DNA from 4 places in the Arthrobacter sp. B0316-1-20 genome. Region 1 is predicted to be linked to each of the others. Evidence: riboswitches for the same ligand, from Rfam matches in the RefSeq annotation. Region 1 holds a riboswitch; each other region holds the start of a gene.
The links. A riboswitch is a leader RNA that binds a small molecule or an ion and turns the genes downstream of it on or off. The one in region 1 is predicted to bind S-adenosylmethionine.

Region 1 (4,267 bases):
CAGGCCGAAGTGGAACTGCTGCGCAGTTCCGGCCTGGTCAACCTGATCATCCCCAGCGAGTGGGGCGGCGAGGGCGGCCACTGGGAAACCGCGCTGCACGCGGTGCGGATCCTGGCCCGGACGGATGCCTCGATCGCGCAGATCCTGGCCTACCACTACGCCAACCTTGGCGCCGTGGTCTTCTACGGCAACCCGCAGGTCCAAGAACGACTGCTCCGCCGCTCGGCCCAGGGCCGCTGGTCCTGGGGCGACTCGGTCAACCCGGTGGACCCGAACCTGGAACTGGTTCCCGACGGCAACGGCTACCGGCTGGACGGCGTCAAGCACTTCTCCACCGGAGCGTCGGTGGGCGACGCGATCCTGGTCAACGCCGCGATCACGGCCGGTCCCGACCAAGGCAAGTTCCTGGCCTTGGCCCTGGAACACGACCGCGCGGGGATTTCCTTCCTCGGCGACTGGGACGCGCTGGGCCAGCGCCTCTCCGCGAGCGGCTCCGTGAAGTACGACGGCGTGCTGGTCACCTCCGCTGACATCATCGGCGAAGTGGGGGAGGAGCCATTCTCTAGCCTGGTGACGCCCTACATCCAGCTGGCCTTCGGCAACCTCTACCTGGGCATCGCGCAGGGTGCGCTGGAACGCGGACGCCAGATCACCGTGGCGCGCAAGAACTCCTGGTTTCTCAGCAGCGCCGAAACCTACGCCCAGGATCCGCTGACCCAGCGGGTCTACGGGGAACTAGCGTCCCGCGTGGCAGCCGTGGAAGCGCTGGCGGACCGGACCAACGAGCGCTTCGACGCCGCCATCGCCGCCGGCGGGGACCTCACGGCCGAGGCACGCGCTGGCATCGAGATCGAGATCGCCCGGCTCAAAGTCGTCTCCACCGAGGCGGGCGTGGAGGTGGCCAACCGCATTTTCGAAGTGACCGGTTCCTCCTCCGCGAAAACCGAGGTGGGGCTGGACATCTTCTGGCGCAATGTCCGCACGCACACGCTGCACGACCCGGTGGACTACAAGAAGGTCGAGGTCGGCGCCAACTTCCTGCTGGGCGAAGTCCAGCCGATCTCGCTCTACACCTGATCCGCGCAAACAGCCCTACCCGTCCCGACCTCGGCCGTGCATGGCAGAGACCCAGGAGCACCACTATGACTGAAACCCTTGACCACGCAACGACAGCCTTCCACGCCGCCCCTTCCGTCCACGCAACGCCGGCCTTCGAAGCGGCGGCCGCGAAGTACCGGCCCATTTTCCAGCGCATCGCCGCAGGAGCACTCGACCGCGAACTGGCCCGCGAGCTGCCGTTTGAACAGATCGGCTGGCTGAAAGGCGCCGGTTTTGGCGCCGCCCGGATCCCCGCCGAACTCGGCGGCGACGGGCTGGACTGGGAAGAGTTCACAGAACTGCTGATCGAGCTGGCCGCTGCGGACAGCAACATCCCGCAGGCGCTGCGCTCGCACATAGCACTGGTGGAGGAGCACCTGTACCACCACGGCCGCAGCGGGGACCGCAGCGTCTGGCTGCAGCGCTTCGCCTCCGGTCAGCTGGCCGGGAACGCGTGGACCGAACCGGGCGCCGGCGGAACCGCCACGGTGCTCACCGAGTCCGGCGGCAGGCTGGTGCTGAACGGCCGCAAGTTCTACACCACGGGCACCATCTTCGCCGACTGGATCGACGTCACCGCGAAGCGGCCCGACGGCTCGGATGTCTCGGTGATCATCTCCACCAAGACAGCCGGCGTGGAAACCTATGACGACTGGGACGGCTTCGGCCAGCGCCTGACCGGCAGCGGCACCACGCTTTTTACCGAAGCCGAGGTGGACCCGGTGAATGTGTCAGCGTTCGCGGACCGCTTCCCGTACCAGACGGCGCTCTACCAGCACATCCTGCTGGTGGCCCTGGCCGGCATCGCGCAGGCGGCCTCCACCGACGCCGCCGCGAACGTGCGGGAACGCAAGCGGGTGTTCGGCCACGGCAACGCGCCGCTGGTCCGGCACGACGCGCAGATCCTGCAAGTGGTTGGCGGCATCAGCGCCAAGGCCTACGCCGCCAAGGCAACCACCCTGAGCGTGGCCCGTGCGCTGGACCGCGTCTTCGCATCGCGACAGGAAACCGCCGATGTGGAGAAGGCGGCCAACATCGCCGTTGAACTGGAATCCGGCCAGGCACAGATTGTGCTCAGCACGTCGGTGCCGGAGGCGGCTGGCGAACTGTTCAACACCCTCGGCGCCTCCTCCACCAGCACCGGCAAGGCGCTGGACCGGCACTGGCGCAATGCCCGCACGCTCGCCACGCACAACCCGTACATCTACAAGGCCCGGATCGTGGGCGATTGGGAAGTCAACGCCACCGAACCACCGTTCGTCTGGACCATCGGCGAGGCCAACGCCGACGCCGCCCGCCAGCCACACAGCCCCGTCGCCAACGCCGCCCACCTGCCACACAGCCCCGTCGCCCGTTCCGCGGCCGTCTAAGAAGAAGGCAAGCCATGTCAGTTTCCAACCCTAACCCTCGCGGCTCCGCGGCGACATCGATAGGACGGTCAGCCGGTTCCGCACCCGCGTCGTCATTCTTACCCCGCGTGACGCGCCACATTTCCCTCCGCGGCGCCTACTGGTGTCCAATGGAGGGGTACCCATCCAGAGCGGCCGAGAGACCTGGCTTGTTGACGCCGCAGCAACCCCCTCGATTCGAGGACGGTGCTACCGCCAGGACCGATGGAGAAGCTCGATCTCTCGTTGGTTCCTCAGGGCCACTGCATGCCCGCCGGGGATCGGCGCGGGCTCTTCTCATCAGAAAAGGAGCCTGACATGACCTTGAACAACCCGCAGCGCCACATTCGATTCAACGCGTTCGACATGAACTGCGTGGGCCACCAGTCACCCGGCCTCTGGCGCCACCCGCAGGACAAGTCCGCCACCTACAACACCATCGGCTACTGGACGCATCTAGCCAAAGTGCTGGAGAAGGGCCTGTTCGACGGGCTGTTCATTGCCGACGTGCTCGGCACCTACGACGTCTTTGGTTCGTCCAACGAGACGACGCTGCGCGCCGGCACCCAGGTCCCGGTGAACGATCCGTTCATGCTGGTGTCGGCCATGGCAGCGGTCACCGAGAACCTCGGCTTCGGTGTCACCGCGGGAACCGCCTATGAGCACCCGTACCCGTTCGCCCGCCGCCTGGCCACGCTGGATCACCTGACCAACGGCCGCGTCGGCTGGAACGTGGTGACCGGCTACCTGCCCTCGGCCGCCCGCAACATGGGCCAGGAAGACCAGTTGGAGCACGACGAGCGCTACAACCACGCCGACGAATACCTTGAGGTCATCTACAAGCTGCTCGAGGGTTCGTGGGAAGACGACGCCGTGGTAAAGGACCGCGAGTCCGGCGTTTTCACGGATCCGGCGAAGGTGCATGAAATCCGGCACGAGGGCAAGTACTTCAAGGTGCCGGGAATCGCGATCACCGAACCGAGCCCGCAGCGCACCCCGGTGATCTTCCAGGCCGGCGCCTCCAAGCGCGGCACCCAGTTCGCTGCGGAAAACGCCGAAGCCGTGTTCGTCACCTGCCCCACCAAGGAAATGCTCGCGGCATCGGTGAAGAAGATCCGCGACGCCGCTGAGGCCGCCGGCCGTGGCCGCTACGACGTCCGCATCTACGCCATGCAGACCGTGGTGACCGGCCCGGACGACGCCACCGCCCAGGCGAAGTTCGAGGACTACAAGTCCTACGCGGACGTCAACGGCGCGCTGGCCCTGATTTCGGGCTGGATGGGCGTGGACCTGTCCACCTACGGCCCGGACGACGTGATCGGCGAGAACGTGAAGTCCAACGCCATCCAGTCTTCGGTGGAAACCTTCCAGAAGGCCTCCGGCGACAGCGGCAAGCCGTGGACCATCCGCCAACTGGCGGAATGGGTCGGCGTTGGCGGCTTCGGCCCGATCACGGTCGGTTCCGGCAAGGACGTCGCCGCCAAGCTGGTGGAGTGGGTCGACGAGACCGACGTGGACGGCTTCAACCTGGCCTACGCCATCACTCCGGGCACCTTCGAAGACGTCGTGGAATACGTGGTGCCGGAGCTGCAGAAGCTGGGCGCATACCCCACCGAGTACGCGCCGGGAACGCTGCGCAACAAGCTCTTCGGCCGCGGCGACAAGCTGCCCGGGAACCACCGCGCGGCCGGCTTCCGGCTGGAGAACTCCCTGGTCCGCTGACCTCGGCGTTCAGCTAAGAACCACCTGAATTACGACGGCGGTGTGCCGCCCCTCCCGGG
Region 2 (5,813 bases), on a different contig from region 1:
GCGGGCACAGCGGCTCTGGGACCACCCCGCGGACGACGCCGGCGCTGCCTTGCGCTGGCTCCTCGCCTTCCAGTCGCAGGAGTATGTTTATGCCCGCTGGTCGTTGGCGCAACGGACCGGCGGGTCGGCCCGGGACAATGCGGCGGACGTCGACGCGGCGATCGCCGCCGGAACGATCCTGCGCACGCACGTTCTGCGGCCCACCTGGCACTTCGTGTACCGCGACGATCTGCACTGGCTGATGCTGCTCTCCGGACCCCGGCTCAAGGCAGGCAACAAAGGCCGGGACCGGCAACTGGGCCTGGATGACGCGACGGTCGCGCGCAGCAATGAGGTGCTGGCCGCGGCGGTCGCTGACGGCCAGCACCGCACCCGGGATGAACTCGCGTCCCGGCTCACCAAAGCGGAGCTGCTTGAGGACAACGGGGCGAAGTTGAACGGTGCGTCCCTGCGCGGCCAGCGGCTGGGGCATCTGGTGTTCCACGCGGAGATGGACCGGATCCTGGTCAGCGGCACGCCGCGGTCGGCGGGATCCGGCACCGTACAGCAAACGTACGCCTCCTTCGACGAGCGCGTCCCGCCCCTGCGAACGGGCTTCGACAGGGAGGCAGCACTGGCGCGGCTCACCGGGCGGTACTTCGCCAGCCGCGGGCCGGCCTCGGTGAAGGACTGCTCGGACTGGTCCAAGCTGCCGCAGGCCGACATTAGGCGCGGATTGGAAGCAGGCGGGCAGGAGGGATTGGAGCGGACCGAAGCCGATGGGGTGGAGCTCTGGTTCTCCCCCGCAGCCGGGGCCGGCGGCGCACCCACTGCAGTCGGGACCGGCGGCGCACCCACTGCAGCGACCGAATGTCCCCGCGCCGACCTGATCCAGTGCTACGACGAATACGTCATGGGCTACACCAAAACGCGCGGCTACCTGGGCGGTTCGGCCCCGGCGGCGCTGAGCAGCACGGTGCCGCAGCATGTGCTGCTGCTGGACGGCAAGATGGCCGGAAACTGGAAACACGTGCTCAAGCCCGGCCCAGCCGAGCTGCGCCTGAAGCCGCTGCGCGTGTTCAGTCCCGCGGAGCGGCATGCCGTGGACCATGCCGTGGCTCGCTACGCGGCGTTCCTGCGGCGGCCCCTCACGCTGGAACTGGCATGAGGGCCATCGTCAGCCGCCGCCCGCGCTGCGGCTGCGGAGGGTCAACAACTGGATCGGACGCAGCTCGAACCTCGCCGAGCGCTCCCCGGCTCAGGCTCGGAAAAACGCCTGCGTGAGCTCGTCATGTAGCTGGTGGACGTCGGTCAGGAAGCCGTCGTGGCCCAGCGGCGTTTCGATGGTGTGTACCTTGACGGACCCCGGCAGTGCCTCGGCCAACTGCCGCGACTGTTCCGGGAAGTAGAGACGGTCGGAATCTACCGCCGCGATGAAGAATTCCGTCTCCTCAAGGCCGCCCAGGGACTGCTCCAGCGAGCCGCGGCCGCGGGAAACGTCGTGGCTGACCAGGGCCTCGGTGAGCAGGATGTAGCTGTTGGCGTCGAAGCGGGAAACCAGCTTCTCCGCCTGGTAGTCGAGGTAGCTTTCCACTGCATAGCGGCCGCGGGCCGACGGCGTGATGCCACCGAACGGCTGCTCCTCCGCCTGCGCCGAGCGGCCGAACCGGTACTCCAGTTCCGGCTCGGAACGGTAGTTGATGTGCGCGATCCGCCGGGCAATGCCCAGTCCGGCTTCAGGGGCGGGACCACCGTAGTAGTCGCCGCCGGCGAAGTGGGGATCCAGCCGGATGGCCGCGACCTGCGCCTGCGCAAACGCGATCTGTTCGGCGGTGCTGGCTGCCCCACACGCCATCACCGCGCACCGGGCCGTTCGCTCGGGGAACGTTGCTGCCCACTCGAGCGCGCGGGCCCCGCCCATCGACCCGCCGAGCACGGCATGCCAGCGGCGGATGCCTAGCGCATCTGCCAGCCGCGCCTCGGCCCGAACCGAGTCGCGGATGGTGACGAACGGAAACCGCGACCCCCATGGCGAGCCGTCCGGTGCCGGGCACGCCGGACCGGTGGAGCCGTAGCAGCCGCCAATCATGTTGGCGGCCACTACGAAATAGCGCTCCGTGTCGATGGTGGCACCGGGCCCGACCAGGTCGTCCCACCAGCCGTCCTCGTCGGAGGTGCCGCGGGCCACATGCGTGCTGCCGGTCAGGGCGTGCTCGATCAGGACGGCGTTCGACGCATCCGCGTTGAGGGTGCCCCAGGTTTCAAAGCCCAGGACAACCTCGGGCAGGTAGCCGCCGGCTTCCAGTTCCAGCGCACCAACAGGCATCCTGCGCAGGACGCCATCCGTCGCCTGATCCACAAGTTCCTGCGGTTGCACTATCGTCACGCTGCGTTCTACCTGCTTGCCTAGTCGTCCGAGCCCTTGGCGGCACGGAACCCGGCCTCCAAATCGGCGATGATGTCGTTGACGTTCTCGATGCCCACCGAGAGCCGGACCAGTCCGTCGGTCACGCCGGCGGACAACCGCTCCTCCGCCGAAAGCTGGGCGTGCGTGGTCGACGCCGGGTGGATCACCAGCGAGCGCACGTCGCCGAGGTTGGCCACATGCGAATGCAGTTCAAGTCCGTCCACAAAACGCTTGCCGGCCTCCAGTCCACCCTTGATCTCGAACGACACGATGGCACCGGTGCCCTTCGGACCGTACTTACGTCCGCGCTCGTACCAGGGGCTCGACGGCAGGCCGAGGTACGCAACGGAAGCAACGTCGTCGTGCGCTTCGAGGAACTCCGCCACCTTCTGCGCGTTGGCCACGTGCCGCTCGACCCGCAGGCTCAGCGTCTCAAGGCCTTGGGCGATCAGGAAGGCATTGAACGGGGAAATGGCAGAGCCCAGATCGCGCAGCAGCTGCACGCGGGCCTTGAGGATGTAGGCGAGGTTGGCGCCAAGCGCACTTCCGAAACCCAGGTCGCGGGCGAAGACCAGGCCGTTGTAGGTGTCGTCCGGAGTGTTGAAGCCCGGGAATTTCTCCGGATCGGCAGCGAAATCGAAGGTGCCGGCGTCCACGATCACGCCGCCGATGGCTGTCCCGTGACCCCCGAGGTACTTGGTGGCCGAGTGGAGCACAATGTCGGCCCCCCACTCGATCGGGCGAATCAGGTACGGGGTTGCGAGCGTGTTGTCGACGATCAGCGGCACGCCGTTCTCGTGCGCGATGCTGCTGACGGCCTCCAAGTCCAGCACGTCCTGGCGCGGGTTGGAGACCACCTCGCCGAAGAACGCCTTGGTGTTCGGCTTCACGGCGTCGCGCCACTGCTGCAGGTTGTCCGGATCCTCAACGAACGTCACTTCGATGCCGAACTTGGGCAGCGTGGTGCGCAGCAGGTTGTACGTACCGCCGTACAGGCTGGGGCTGGCTACGATATGGTCGCCGGCCTCGGCCAGGTTCAGGATGGAGAACGTGGACGCAGCCTGGCCGGAGGCCAGCAGCAGTGCGCCGACGCCGCCTTCCAGGTTGGCGATCCGGGTTTCCACAGCCTCGCTCGTCGGGTTGCCGATCCGGGTGTAAATGGGCGCCAGTTCGGACAGGGCGAAGCGGTCCGCGGCGCTCTGCGCGCTGGGGAACACGAACGACGTGGTCTGGTAGATCGGCAGCGCGCGGGCGCCGGTGGCGGCATCCGGCTCCTGGCCGACGTGGATTTGACGGGTTTCAAAGGACCAGTCTGCATTGGACATGGTGCAACTCCTTCAACGGAAGGGGTCATCCGGGATCCGGCCGTGCCGGTATATCCGTCCCGGGTGTGACCCGCGCTTGCGCACCGCCTTGTGGCGGCTGCCTGGTCTTCACCCGGGGCACCCCACCGCGGTTGGAGGGTTGCCGGCCAGCAAACCGGGGTTTCACGCTGGCACTCATGACCTGCGTCCAGTCTCGGCGGAGAGACCGGCGGGCCGCAACAATATGACATCTTGTGACCGCCTGCGGTGCTCACTTCCCTGCCTCACCGGGGACACGAACAAACCCTTGGCTGTCAAGGGCTAGCGTGAAGAACCACCACGAAAACACAGTGACTTAGGTCACCCTAAGTCGAGCACGGGTTCACAAAGTGCCAAGATATGCCTATGCGCTTCGACCACGTTTCTTATGCTGTTGAGCCCGACGGCCTGGCTGCCACCTCAGAGCGGATTTCCAAAGCTCTGGGTATCGACGCAGTCAAGGGCGGGGTGCATCCCCGCTTCGGCACCCGCAATATGATCTTCCCCCTGACTGACCATCACTACCTGGAAGTCGTGGAGGTCCTGGACCACCCCGCGTCCGACAAGGCCCCCTTCGGCCAAGCCGTGCGTGCCCGGTCCGAAGCCGGCGGTGGCTGGATGGGCTGGTGCGTGGAAGTGGACGATCTGACCCCGTTCGAAGAGCGGCTGGGCCGTCATGCGGTCCCCGGGAACCGAAAGTTTCCGGACGGGCAGGAATTGAGTTGGCAGCAAATCGGCATCAAGGGCCTGATCGCCGACCCGCAGGTCCCCTACATGCTGCGCTGGGATGACGGCACCGAGGCGCTCCACCCGTCCAACGCGCGCCCCGCAACCGTCAAGCTGATCGGCCTGACCATTGCCGGATCCTCGGAACGCGTGGCCGACTGGCTGGGCACCCCGGTGGATGCCCTTCTCGACGACGTCAAGGTTGCCTGGACCGCGCCGAACGGCACGCCCGGCATCATGTCGGTCCGCTTCGAAACCGCGAACGGCATCGTCGAACTCTAAAGTTCTGGTCCCGGCTGGACGGTACCAAGGATCGCGTTTTTGCAGGGGCTCCCATTTCGGCCTCTTGCGCCACCGTGGGTGGGAGCAAGAGGCGGAACGGGAGCCTTTGGCATGTCCGGTAGGGAACCGCCGGATTCCCGCGGGGTGGGCGGGGCGGTTTAGGTCCCGATGCCGATGGCCGGACCCACCAGCGCATACCCGACAAAGCCCGCGATATCCAGCAGTGCATGAGCAATCACCAGCGGCATCACCCGCTTGACCTTCGTGTAGACGTACCCGAATATCAGCCCCATCAGGAAGTTCCCGATGCCCGGCCCGATCCCCTGGTACAGGTGGTAGGTCCCGCGCAGGGCGGCGCTGACGAAGATTGTGGTCCAGATCCCCCAGCCGAACTTGGCGAACCGGTTGAAGAGGTAGCCCAGCATGACCACCTCTTCGAGGATGGCGTGGCGCAGGGCGGACAGCACCAGCACCGGCACGGTCCACCAGTATTCGTCCAAGGCCGCGGGGACAATGGCGGTGGTGATCCCCAGCGCCCGGCCGGCGGCATAGACGACCAACGTGCCGGCCCCCATCACCAGCGCCAGCAGGAAGCCCAGACCGAAGTCCACCTTGGGCCGGGAGAAGGTAAATCCGATCGAGCGGAAGGCCGATTGGCCGGGCGAGGTCATGAGGAGCAGCACCAAGGCCACCGGCACCAGCGCAAAGCAGATGCCGAGCATCTGGTAGACGAAATCGAAGATTTCCCGCTGGTTCAGTACCGGGTTCAGCTTGGTGGTTTGCGAGGCCAGCGGCGCGCGGGTCATCTTCTCCAGCAAGTTCACCACGGCGTAGACCGCCGACTGCCCCAGCGAAACTCCGAGCACAATGAGCACTTCCGCCCGGTAGTAGCTCAAGGTGCGCGGTGCACTCGCGGTGACCACCTTCTGCTTGTCCATAGCCTCCATCTTGCCAAGGGATCCGGGGTCGGAGACAGTCGGAATGGATCCGCGTTCCACCCTCCCCCCGCCGCTGCATCGGCTTTCGTTGCGGCGCCGGCGTTCCGAGACCAGGCCTCGCTAGAGGTCCAGCAGCAA
Region 3 (5,813 bases), on a different contig from region 1:
TCATGGATACCTGCCCGGCCATCGAGGCCCCGCGCTTCGGGCTGTAACAGCAGCTCACGGGCTACGGTCAGCCCTGCCCCGCCTTCGGACCGCCTCGAGTCCCCGCATCACTCGTACATGGCGATGAAGCGGCCGACTACACCTCCCGCGCGAAGCTTGTCGATTGCGCCGGGAATGTCGGCATGCTTGATGTGGTTCATGGGTGGCTTGAGCTGACCGCTCTTCATCAGCTCGTAGATGCCGGCAAGATCCTCCTTGGTGCCGGACTTTGAGCCCCTGATGGAGAGCTGGTTGATGATGATCGGGTAGGTATTGATGGTCGATTCCAACCGGCCCATGCCCACCTGAACCAGGGTGCCGAACTCAGCGAGGGTTTCGATGGCGGCCGAGGTCGTGGTGCCGAAGCCGGCGTAGTCAACGATCAGCTCCAGGTTTTTGTCCTTGAACTCTTCGATCGAGGCGCCGACGCCAGCCAATCCGATCTCGTCGGCCAGTTTCTGGGTTTCCGGATTGACCTCGGCGCCGTACACCTCGGCGCCGACCAACGCGGCACAGCGTGCACCGATATAGCCCAGTCCGCCCAAGCCGATGACGCCGACCTTCATGCCGTTCTTCGCCCCGCCGACCGCCATCATGGCATGGTAGGCGGTCAAGCCGGCGTCGGTCGCCATGGCGCCGAGGTCGAACGGCACTTCGTCGGGCAAGGCGACGAGATTGTCGTCGGTCGCGCGAAGCTTGGCGGCGAAGCCTCCATCCCACTTCCCGTAACCCAATGCGTCCCCGTCCGACATCACCGGAGAGAGGCCTACGCGGTCGCCAATCTTCCAATGGTCCATGCCCTCGCCGACCTCGCTGATAACGCCGGCGGATTCATGGCCCATGGTGCGGGGCAGGCCGTGCTGGAACAGCGCCATCCATCCCGGATCATCGAGCGTCGAGACGTCCGAATGACAGACCCCCGACGCCTTGACGTCGACGACCACTTCACCGGGGCCAGCGTGGGGTTCCTGAACCTCATTAAGCTCCAGCGGCTTCTTCGTGCCGACAAATTGCCATGCCTTCATGATGAACCTCCCGTACGACGGCCAGCGGACGGTGCCCGTCCCGGCCCGGCCATATTGGCAGTGCACCTCCACGGTAGTCCCCTCGTAACCAGGCCAGTAGGGGACAGCCGCGCAGAGGAATGCGCACGGCTCAATGCGCCGGGCGGAAGCCTGCAGCCCCAGCCCGTGGAGCCGGGCGGAAGCCTGCCGGCCCCAGCCCCCGGAGCCGGCTGGGGCGACGGGCCGTCGTCGTCATCAGAAGCGGTTTCCGTAACAAACGGCAGCAGAATGTCATGGCCTGTCATGTGCTTCCCTGCGCCGGATCGGCCCCGGCATACTCGACTCCGAGATCAAGAGTCCCAACGACAAGCTCTGGCTGGTTGGGCGGCAACCCTCTCCCGTAGCGGGGTGCCCCAGATGAGGATCCGGCCGCGCACAACACCGTGCCCGGCAAGTACGGCCCCCTCCGGGCTGCGCCCCAACCGTGACGGTTGCTGCGCCGCGGGTCCGGATGGGAGCCCCGCCGTGAGGAGCCAACATGACCGCCGTCGTGACCGCCAACAACCCGCAAACCCGCCGAGCCCCGTGGGCCGGACAGGCTACCGCCGAGGAACTGGCCCGATGGCAGCAAGTAGCCGAAGGCGTTGCCGCCGCGCTGGCCCCGGACGTGCTGGAGCGCGACCGACGCAACGCCGACCCGCACGCCGAGGTGGAGCTGCTGCGCAACTCGGGCCTGCTCAACCTGATTATCCCGGCCGAATGGGGCGGCGAGGGCGGGCACTGGGAGAGCGCGCTGCACGCCGTGCGCATCCTGGCCCGCACGGACGCGTCGATCGCGCAAATACTCGGTTACCACTACGCCAACCTGGGCGCCGTCGTGTTCTACGGTGATGCGCAGGTCCAGGAACGACTGCTCCGCCGCTCCGCGCGGGGCCGCTGGTCCTGGGGCGACTCCGTGAACCCGGTGGACCCGAATCTGGAACTGGTTCCCGACGGCGACGGCTTCCGGCTGAACGGCACCAAGCACTTCTCCACCGGCGCTTCCGTCGGCGACGCCATTCTGGTCAATGCCGTGATCGCGGCCGGACCCGAGCGGGGCAAGTTCCTGGCCCTCGCGCTGGAGCATGACCGAACGGGCATCGGATACCTCGGGGACTGGGATGCGCTCGGCCAGCGGCTCTCGGCCAGTGGTTCGGTGAAGTACGACGGCGTGCAGGTCACCGCCGCGGACATCATCGGTGAGGTGGGGGAGGAGCCTTTCTCCACGCTGGTTACCCCGTACATCCAGCTGGTTTTCGGCAACCTCTACCTGGGCATCGCGCAGGGGGCGCTGGACCGCGGGCGCCGGATCACGCTGGCGCGCCGGAACTCCTGGTTCCTCAGCGCGCAGGAGACCTATGCCCAGGACCCGCTGACCCAGCGGGTCTATGGCGAGCTGGTGTCGCGGGTCGCCGCGGTGGAGGCCCTGGCCGACCGGACGAACGCCAGGTTCGACGCTGTTATTGCCGCCGGCGCGCAGCTGAGCGCCGAAGCCCGGGCGGACCTCGCGCTCGAAATTGCGAGGCTCAAGGTCGTGTCGACCGAGGTGGGGGTGGACGTGGCGAACCGCATCTTCGAGACCACCGGCTCGTCCTCCGCGAAAACCGAGGTCGGGCTGGACATTTTCTGGCGCAACATCCGCACGCACACCCTGCACGACCCGGTCGACTACAAGAAGGTCGAGGTCGGCGCCAACTACCTGCTCGGCGACGTCCAGCCGATTTCGCTCTACACCTGAGCGGAGCAGGACGCCGCCCACCCTGCCCGCAGCCCGCGGGTCGCCTCATGACTGCCCGCCATCCGCGGGCCCATCACCGATGGCCCCAACCCGCGGGCCCCATCACCGCTGCCCCCAACCCGGGCGCCCCATCTGACGCCCTCACGGCCGGACCTCCAGGAGAACCACCATGACTGAAACACTCGACAACCTCGCCACGGCCTTCGACGCCGCGGCCGCCAAATACCGTCCGATCTTCGCGCGCATCGCCGCCGGGGCGGTAAGCCGCGAGCTCACCCGCGAGCTGCCGTTTGAACAGATCGGCTGGCTGAAGGACGCCGGCTTCGGCGCCGCCCGGATTCCGGCCGAGTTCGGCGGCGACGGGCTGGACTGGGAAGAGTTCACCCGGCTCCTGATCGAGCTCGCCGCCGCGGACAGCAACATTCCGCAGGCGCTGCGTTCGCACATCGCCTTGGTGGAGGAGAACCTGTACCACCACGGGCGCACCTCGGACCGCGGCGCCTGGCTGCGGCGCTTCGCATCCGGCGAGCTGGCCGGCAACGCCTGGACCGAACCGGGCGCCGGGGGAACCGCCACCGTGCTGTCCGAGACCGGCGGCAAGCTGCTGCTGAACGGCCGCAAGTTCTACACCACCGGCACCATCTTCGCGGACTGGATCGATGTCACCGCCAAGCGCCCGGACGGCTCCGATGTCTCGGTGATCATCTCCACCAAGACGCCGGGCGTGGAAACCTTCGACGACTGGGACGGTTTCGGCCAGCGGCTCACCGGCAGCGGCACCACCGTGTTTACCGACGCGGTGGTGGACCCGGCCAACGTGTCCGCCTTCGCCGACCGCTTCCCGTACCAGACGGCGCTCTACCAGCACATCCTGCTGGTGACCCTGGCCGGCATCGCCCAGGCCGTCACCAGCGAAGCCGCAGAGAACGTGCGGGACCGCAAGCGGGTGTTCGGCCACGGAAACGCCCCGCTGGTCCGGCACGACGCGCAGGTCCTCCAAGTGGTCGGCGAAATCAGCGCCACATCCTATGCCGCGAAGGCAACCACCCTCGGCGTTGCCCGCAGCCTGGACCGCGCCTTTGCCTCGCGGCAGTCAGGCGCCGATGCCGAGAAGGCGGCCAACATCGCCGTCGAACTGGAATCGGGCCGGGCGCAGATTGTGCTCAGCGCCTTGGTCCCGAACGCCGCGGGCGCCCTCTTCAACGCGCTCGGCGCCTCCTCCACCAGCACCGGCAAGGCGCTGGACCGGCACTGGCGCAACGCCCGCACAGTCGCCACCCACAACCCGTTCATCTACAAGGCGCGGATCGTCGGTGACTGGGAAGTCAACGGCGCCGAGCCCCCGTACGTCTGGTCGATTGGCGAGGCCAATGCCGACGCCGCGCGTCAGCCACAGAGCGACGGCGCCAGTCAGTCACCCACCGACGTCACGCGTCAGCCACAGAGCGACGGCGCCAGTCCAAACAGCCAAGCCGCCCGCTCCGCGGCCCTCTAGGAAGAAGCCAAACCATGTCTGTATCCGTCAATAACCCAATCCTCGCCGCACCCGCGGCCGCCGCGGCCGCCAATGCCGGTGCACCGCGGCTCTCCGGCCGGCTGGGCGTCGCCAGCATCGTGCTCATCGTGCTGGCCGCCGCGTCGCCACTGGGCGTCATCGGCGGAACCGTCCCGCTGGCCATCGTCAGCGGCAACGGCGCCGGCCTTCCCTTCATCTACCTGCTGGCCATGGCCATCCTGCTTTTGTTTGCCGTCGGCTTCACCACCATGACACCGCACGTGCCAACGGCCGGCGCGTTCTTCAGCTACGTCGACAAAGGCCTCGGCCGCAGGGCGGGCCTGGGGGCGGCCTTCGTGGCCCTGCTCTCCTACCTCGCGCTGGAAGCCGGCGTCTACGGCCTGCTGGCGCCGGCCGTCGACGAAGTGGTGCGCGCCTACGGCGGGCCGGCACTGCCATGGTGGGCATGGGCCGCTGCCGCCCTGGCCGCCGTCGCCTGGCTGGGCCACCGCAACATCGAGCTCTCCGGCAAGGTGCTGGGGGTACTGCTGGTCGCCGAGGTGCTGATCGTGCTGGTTTTGGACGCTGCCGTAATTTTTGGCGGCGGCGGCCGCGAGGGCCTGTCCACCGGGTTCGTCACCCCGTCCACCGTGCTGTCCGGGGCGCCCGGCATCGCGCTGTTGTTCGCCATCCTGAGTTTCATAGGCTTCGAGGCCACGGCCGTGTTCCGCGACGAGGCACGCGACCCGGACAAGACGATCCCGCGCGCCACCTATGTAGCCCTCATCGTGGTGGGCGGCTTCTACGCGCTCTCCAGCTGGCTGCTGATCAGCGTGTGGGGCGACGAGGGCATCGTCCAAAGGGCCGCGGACGCGCCCGGCACCTTGCTCTCGGAGACTACCGCGCTCTACCTCGGAACCGCGGGCAGTCACGTCATCCAGGTACTGCTGGCCAGCAGCCTGTTCGCCTGCATCCTGTCCCTGCACAACATCAGCTCACGCTATTTCTTCCAGATTGCCGGACAAGGCATTTTCCCCGCCAAGCTGGCCGGCACGCACACCCGGCACCACTCGCCACATCTGGCCTCGGCCGCTTCGACCGGAGCGGTGGCCCTGTTCCTGCTGGCCGCGGTGGTGGCCGGCTGGGACCCCATCGTGCAGTTCTACACCTGGTTTGCCGGTTTCGCCTCCCTGGGCGTGGTGGTGCTGATGACGGTCACCAGCATCGCGGTGCTGGTTTTCTTCCGCCGGCAGGGCGCACCGGCCCGCGACTGGAAGCGCTCGGTCGCCCCGGCTCTCGGACTCCTCGGGCTGCTGGCCATCCTGGGCCTGATCCTGCAGAACCTGCCCACCCTGGTCGGCAACAGTGTGCCGCTGGCCATCGCCGTCGTCGTCCTGATTCTTGTCTGCCTGAGTGCGGGAGCGGTGGCGGGATGGAAGCGGCCGCAGGCCAAAGCCGGCTCCGCCCCGGCGTCGTGACTTATACCCGGCGTAACCCG
Region 4 (5,813 bases), on a different contig from region 1:
GTCGGGCCCGGCCAGCGGGATCCGCCAGTTCGGGTATTCGTCCGCGGTGCCCGGCTGGTTCTGGGTTCGAAGCTCCCCCACCGCGTCCGTGAGCGCAACGCCCAGCAGCACCGACGGGGTCTGCGTGATGAACGCGTGCAGCGCCTCGACGGTGCGTTGTTCGGCGGCGGGGCCGGCGCCGTCGTCGTGCTGTGGCGCGGCCGGCACCCGCGAGCGCACCGTGGAGAGCACTGCCTCTTGGGCTGCCTGGTCCAAAGCCCGTTCCTCCTCCACGGGCCGGTTCAGCAGGCCCAGCGATTCGCGCAACTCCACGTGCTTGCCCGCCAGGTAGCCGGCGGTGGGCGGCAGGTCGTGCGTGGTGACGCTGGTCAGGCAGGAACGGCGGTACCGCTCGGGTGCGCGGGGGCTGCCGTCCTCGTACTCAAACCACAGGATGGAGGTCCCCAGGATGCCGCGCTCGGCCAGGTAGTCCTGCACGCCCGGCTCGAACACCCCGAGGTCCTCACCAATGACGACGACGCCGGCCCGTTCCGCTTCCAGGGCGAGGATGCCGATCAAGGCCTCGTGATCGTAGTAAACGTAGGCGCCTTCGCCGGGAGGGCTGCCGGCGGGGATCCACCAGAGCCGGAACAGCCCGAGGATATGGTCCACCCGGATGCCGCCGGCGTGCCGCAGGATGGTCCGCAGCATGTCCCGGTAGGCAACGTAGCCGGATTCGGCCAGGCGGTGCGGATGCCACGGGGGCTGTGACCAGTCCTGGCCCTGTTGGTTGAACATGTCCGGCGGCGCGCCCACGGAGATGCCGGGGGTCAGCACATCCTGCAACGTCCAGGCGTCGGCGCCGGTGGGATGGACGCCGACGGCGAGATCGTGCACTATCCCGATGTTCATTCCCGCATCGAGGGCGCTGGCCTGCGCCGCCTCGAGCTGCTCGTCGCACAGCCACTGCAGCCATTGATGGAACTCGATGCGGTCCTTCAGCTCGCTGCGCTGCGCTTCGATGAACACGGCATCCGACCACTCCGGTGCCCCAGCCGGAACAGTTTCGGCCATGGCACACCACAGGGCAAAGCGCTCCAGCCCCTCGCCTTCCTGCGCGCGGAAGGCCTCGAACCGCTGCTGGCGTTCCGCGGACCGGGGCACAGCGAAGACCGTTTCCAGCGCCTGCAGCTTGGCCGCAAAAACCGGGTCGCGGTCCAGGATGCCGGCGTCCAGGTTCGCGTCGTGGAAGTTGTTGGCCAGCGGGATGCCGCTGGCTTCGGGCACGTCCTCGACCCGCAGGTACAGCGGATTGACGAACCGGCGCGTGGAGGGCAGGTAGGGCGAGGGCTCCACCGGCGGTTTCGGCTGGGCCGCGTGCAGCGGGTTGATCAGGACGAAGCCCGCGCCCTTTGCGGCAGCCGTCTCGGCGAGGCTGGCCAGATCATGCAGGTCGCCGATGCCCCAGGAGGACCGCGAGCGCACGGAGTACAGCTGTGCCATCAACCCCCACGTGCGGGGCAGGCGGTCCGCGGTGGTCAGGCGCCGCGGGGTGACCACGAGGGCGCACCGCGCCTCGCTGTCGGTTGGCTCCGGGGCCGCGCCGGTTCCGGGCTCCATCGATTCCGACCGGTCCGGGGCCGCGCCGGTCCCGGCCTGCATCACCTCCGGCATTTCCGGGGCTGCGCCGGTCCCGGCCTCCACCGCCTCCGGCCGCTCCGCTACCTCCAGCGTGTGCCAGCCCAGCGGGATGTCCGCCGGCACCACCGCCGTGAAACGAACAGGCGGGGCACCTTCCGCATCCTCCGACCCGCCGGCCAGCACCTCGACGTCGCGCCGGGAGCCGTCCTCCAGCAGGATCCGGACCCGCGGACGGACGCCGCGCCGCGCATTGACCGGAACCTCGGTGGCAGCGCCTTGGCGGACGACGACGGCGGGCGGCAGCGTGCGCTGCACCGGTGCCAGTTCAGCGGCCCGGAGGGAAGCCGTCACGTCGTCGTCGGTGGCACAGGGGACGCCCAGCGCGGTGAGGACGGAAACCAGCGTTGCCTCACTGACTGTTTTCTCGTCGCCATCCCAGCCGCGGAAGGTAATGCCAACGCCATGTTTTCCCGCGAGGCGCTGCAGCGCCGAAAGTTCAGCCATAGACCCAATCTACGGTGAACTGTCCGGACCCGGGAACGTTCGTCACGCCGGTACGGCGAAGGTCGTGGCTCCGACGCGCGGCGAGCACCGCCGTCGTGCCGGGCATTCGCAGGCCGGACAAACAGCGAGGCGTCGTCCGCAATTCCGAACGTCCAAAGCGTTCGCGAGGCCGGGCGGCGAAGGCGGGCACCGCCGTCGTACCGGGCCGCCGCAAGCCCGGGCATCCGCACGGCGTGCTGCCTCAGGGCCCGGGCGCCCACAGCCCGGACGCAACGCGGCTCAACATTTTTTGGTGCCGCGGCCGTTGGTTGCGAGAATGGACGGGACCATCCCGAGCGGTTGAGAGATCTGGCTCTTTGACACCGCAGCAACCATCCGGACGCCACCGGAAAGGTGCTACCGCCAGAAGCGATGGAGAGAGCGCAAGCAATCTTTGATCCAGACGGTGCCTGCCGGTGCCGCCAGGACCGTCATTCCGGGAACCCAAGTTTTGAAGGAGCAACCGCCTGATGGCTGAACGCACATTCGGTTTCCGCACCCGTGCCCTGCACGCCGGCGGCACGCCCGACGCCGAGCACGGTGCCCGGGCCGTACCGATCTACCAGAGCACCTCGTTCGTGTTCAAAGACACCGACGACGCCGCGAACCTCTTCGCGCTGCAGAAGTACGGCAACATTTACTCGCGCATCGGCAACCCCACGGTCGCCGCGTTCGAGGAGCGCATCGCCTCGCTCGAGGGCGGCATCGGCGCGGTGGCCACGTCCTCGGGCATGGCCGCCGAGTTCATCACCTTCGCGGCCCTGGCCGGGGCGGGCGATCACATCGTGGCCTCGTCCAAGCTCTACGGCGGCACCATCACCCAGCTGGACGTGACGCTGCGCCGGTTCGGCGTGGAGACCACGTTCGTCGACTCCAACGACCCGGCCGACTTCGCCGCGGCCATCGGGGAGAACACCAAGGCCGTCTACACCGAGATCGTGGCCAACCCGTCCGGCGACATCGCGGACCTCGCCGGCCTGGCCGCGGTGGCGCACGACGCCGGGCTCCCCCTGGTCGTGGACGCCACCCTGAGCACGCCCTACCTGATCCGTCCGATCGAGCACGGCGCGGACATCGTGATCCACTCCGCCACCAAGTTCCTGGGCGGCCACGGCACCACCCTGGGCGGCGTCGTCGTCGAATCCGGCCGTTTCAACTGGGGCAACGGCAAGTTTCCGCAGATGACCGAGCCGGTGCCCAGCTACGGCAACGTGTCCTGGTGGGGCAACTTCGGCGAGTACGGCTTCCTCACCAAGCTCCGGTCCGAGCAGCTGCGCGACATCGGCCCGTCGCTGTCGGCACAGTCCGCGTTCCAGCTGCTGCAGGGCGTGGAAACGCTGGCGCAGCGGATGGACGAGCACCTGGCCAACGCCCGCACCGTGGCCGAGTGGCTGGAAGCCGACGAGCGCGTCTCCTGGGTCAGCTACGCCGGCCTGCCCGGGCATCCGCATTACGAGCGGGGCCGGAAGTACCTGCCCAAGGGCGTGGGCTCCGTGTTCAGCTTCGGCGTCAAGGGCGGCCGCACCGCAGGCCAGAAGTTCATCGAATCGCTGCAGCTGGCCAGCCACCTGGCCAACATCGGCGACGCCCGCACCCTGGTGCTGCACCCGGGATCGACCACCCACCAGCAGCTCACCGCCGACCAGCTGGTGGCTGCCGGCGTGCCCGAGGACCTGATCCGCATCTCGGTGGGTCTGGAAGACGTGGACGACATCCTCTGGGATTTGGACCAGGCGCTGGCCGCCTCGCAGCAGGCCGGCGCCGAGCACGGCCCCAGCCGCGACCATGAGGACGCCGCGTTCGACAGCTCCGAGTTCGCCTCGCCCAGCTATGCCGGCGAATCCTGCACGATCCCGGCGGAGCGCTCCCCCCGGACAGAGCCCGGAACGCGCGTAGTCGAGTCCGTCGAAGAACTGATCGAAGCCGAAGAAGGAGCCGCCAAGTGACCGCGACACCGGAACGCACCTGGATCGGCCCGTCCGCCGCGGAGCGTCTGAACATCCTGCGCAACACCAAATCCATCGCCATTGTCGGCGCCTCGGACAAGCCGAGCCGGGCCAGCTACTTCGTGGCCACGTACCTGCTGTCCAGCTCGCCGTACAAGGTGTATTTCGTGAACCCGGTGGCGAAGGAGATCCTGGGCCAGCCGGTGTACAAGTCGCTGGCGGACCTGCCCGAGGTGCCGGACCTGGTAGACGTCTTCCGCAGGCACGACGACCTGCCCACCGTTTTGGAGGAAACCCTGGCCGTCGGCGCCAAGACGCTCTGGCTGCAGCTGGGCTCCTGGCACGAGGAGGTCGCGGCCCGGGCCGAGGCCGCCGGCTTGAACGTGGTGATGGACCGCTGCGTGAAGATCGAGCACGCCCGCTTCCACGGCGGCCTGCACCTGGCCGGCTTCGACACCGGCGTGATTTCCTCCAAGCGGCAGCTGACCGCCTAAAGGGCCGGCCGCCCCGAGCGCCTGCCGCCCCGCCGGCCTGCCGCCTCGAGCGCCTGCCGCCCAGAGGGCCTGCCGCACAGAAGGGCCTGCCGCCCCGCCCCTTGTCCCCCGGCCTTCCACGTGGAGGGCCGCGGGCGAGGGGTGGGTTTTTTCCTGCCCGGAAGTAGACGGAAAGAGCCTTCAAGGATTTCCCCAAGGTCCTCGTCGGATGCTGTGGCCAGCCACACATCACTCGACTAGGGGGAGTCACCGTGTTTACTGCACCAACCGATTTACAACCGGGGAGGGGCACCGGACGTGCCGACAAGGGGAGGCCATCCTTCCCCCAAAAAGTCACGGCCGGGCTCGCCGCGCTGGTGCTGGGCGCGGGCGTGCTGCCCTCCGCCCTCGCCCCCGCGGCGTTGGCAGCGCCGGTAGGCCAAGGCCTGACCCTCAATGCCGGGGACATGCGGTTCATCCTGAAGCAAATTAAGATCGCGGAAAACCACGCCACCAAGGAAGACGCCGAGGGCAGGCCCGTGCCGGGCCAGCCGCTCCTCGGCCCCGGCCCCAACCAGATAGCCAATCCGCTGCTGCCCTACGGGCTGCGCACGGTGGACGGGTCCGACAACAACCTGGTGCCCAACCAAGGGCACTTCGGCGCCGCCAGCCTGCCCTTCCCGCGGCTGGCAGAACCGGAATGGCGGACCACCGCCGGCGGGCAGTCGTACAAGTCGGTCAACGTTCCGATGATCCGGGACGCGGACCCGCGCTTCGTCAGCAACGTCATCGTGGACCAGACCTCCACCAATCCGGCCGCGATCGCCGCGGCCGGCAAGGCGCACCGGACGGTGAACGACGGCCCCACGGCAGTCCCCTGCGACGACGAGGGCCTGCCCCTGAACTGTGTTCCCGACGGCGAGACACTCGACATCCCGAATGTCACCACCGACTTCGGGCTCTCGCCGCCCTACAACGGCTTCTTTGCCCTCTTCGGCCAGTTTTTCGACCACGGCATCGACTTCACCAAGAAGACCAGCAACGTCGTCATGATGCCGCTGGCCAAGGACGATCCGCTGTACGTCGAGGGCTCGCCCACGAACTTCATGCTGCTCAACCGGGCGGAGAACCAGCCCGGCCCCGACGGCAAGCTCGGCACCGACGACGACGTCCAGGACGCCACGAACACGGACTCTCCGTGGGTTGACCAGAGCCAGACCTACTCCTCGAA

Region 2: another riboswitch for S-adenosylmethionine. It lies ahead of AC5RW2_RS29670 (bifunctional o-acetylhomoserine/o-acetylserine sulfhydrylase); the one in region 1 lies ahead of AC5RW2_RS25480 (LLM class flavin-dependent oxidoreductase).
Region 3: another riboswitch for S-adenosylmethionine. It lies ahead of AC5RW2_RS20165 (acyl-CoA dehydrogenase family protein); the one in region 1 lies ahead of AC5RW2_RS25480 (LLM class flavin-dependent oxidoreductase).
Region 4: another riboswitch for S-adenosylmethionine. It lies ahead of AC5RW2_RS20225 (O-acetylhomoserine aminocarboxypropyltransferase/cysteine synthase family protein); the one in region 1 lies ahead of AC5RW2_RS25480 (LLM class flavin-dependent oxidoreductase).

The regions. Positions count from the first base shown of each region.
Region 1 covers NZ_JBNHHC010000018.1:26,396-30,662, forward strand. The annotation lists gene AC5RW2_RS25470 (acyl-CoA dehydrogenase family protein) at 1-1,077, shown strand, start outside; gene AC5RW2_RS25475 (acyl-CoA dehydrogenase family protein) at 1,143-2,468, shown strand; SAM riboswitch class I at 2,627-2,718, shown strand; gene AC5RW2_RS25480 (LLM class flavin-dependent oxidoreductase) at 2,805-4,208, shown strand.
Region 2 covers NZ_JBNHHC010000026.1:23,000-28,812, forward strand. The annotation lists gene AC5RW2_RS29660 (winged helix DNA-binding domain-containing protein) at 1-1,147, shown strand, start outside; gene metX (homoserine O-acetyltransferase MetX) at 1,238-2,305, opposite strand; gene AC5RW2_RS29670 (bifunctional o-acetylhomoserine/o-acetylserine sulfhydrylase) at 2,386-3,711, opposite strand; SAM riboswitch class IV at 3,779-3,893, opposite strand; gene AC5RW2_RS29675 (VOC family protein) at 4,096-4,737, shown strand; gene AC5RW2_RS29680 (CPBP family intramembrane glutamic endopeptidase) at 4,896-5,675, opposite strand; gene AC5RW2_RS29685 (PDR/VanB family oxidoreductase) at 5,796-5,813, opposite strand, start outside.
Region 3 covers NZ_JBNHHC010000012.1:78,678-84,490, reverse strand. The annotation lists gene AC5RW2_RS20175 (CoA-binding protein) at 1-47, shown strand, start outside; gene AC5RW2_RS20170 (zinc-binding dehydrogenase) at 108-1,136, opposite strand; SAM riboswitch class IV at 1,392-1,506, shown strand; gene AC5RW2_RS20165 (acyl-CoA dehydrogenase family protein) at 1,582-2,820, shown strand; gene AC5RW2_RS20160 (acyl-CoA dehydrogenase family protein) at 2,990-4,315, shown strand; gene AC5RW2_RS20155 (APC family permease) at 4,330-5,793, shown strand.
Region 4 covers NZ_JBNHHC010000012.1:94,219-100,031, forward strand. The annotation lists gene malQ (4-alpha-glucanotransferase) at 1-2,124, opposite strand, end outside; SAM riboswitch class I at 2,448-2,542, shown strand; gene AC5RW2_RS20225 (O-acetylhomoserine aminocarboxypropyltransferase/cysteine synthase family protein) at 2,634-4,109, shown strand; gene AC5RW2_RS20230 (CoA-binding protein) at 4,106-4,603, shown strand; gene AC5RW2_RS20235 (Ig-like domain-containing protein) at 4,855-5,813, shown strand, end outside.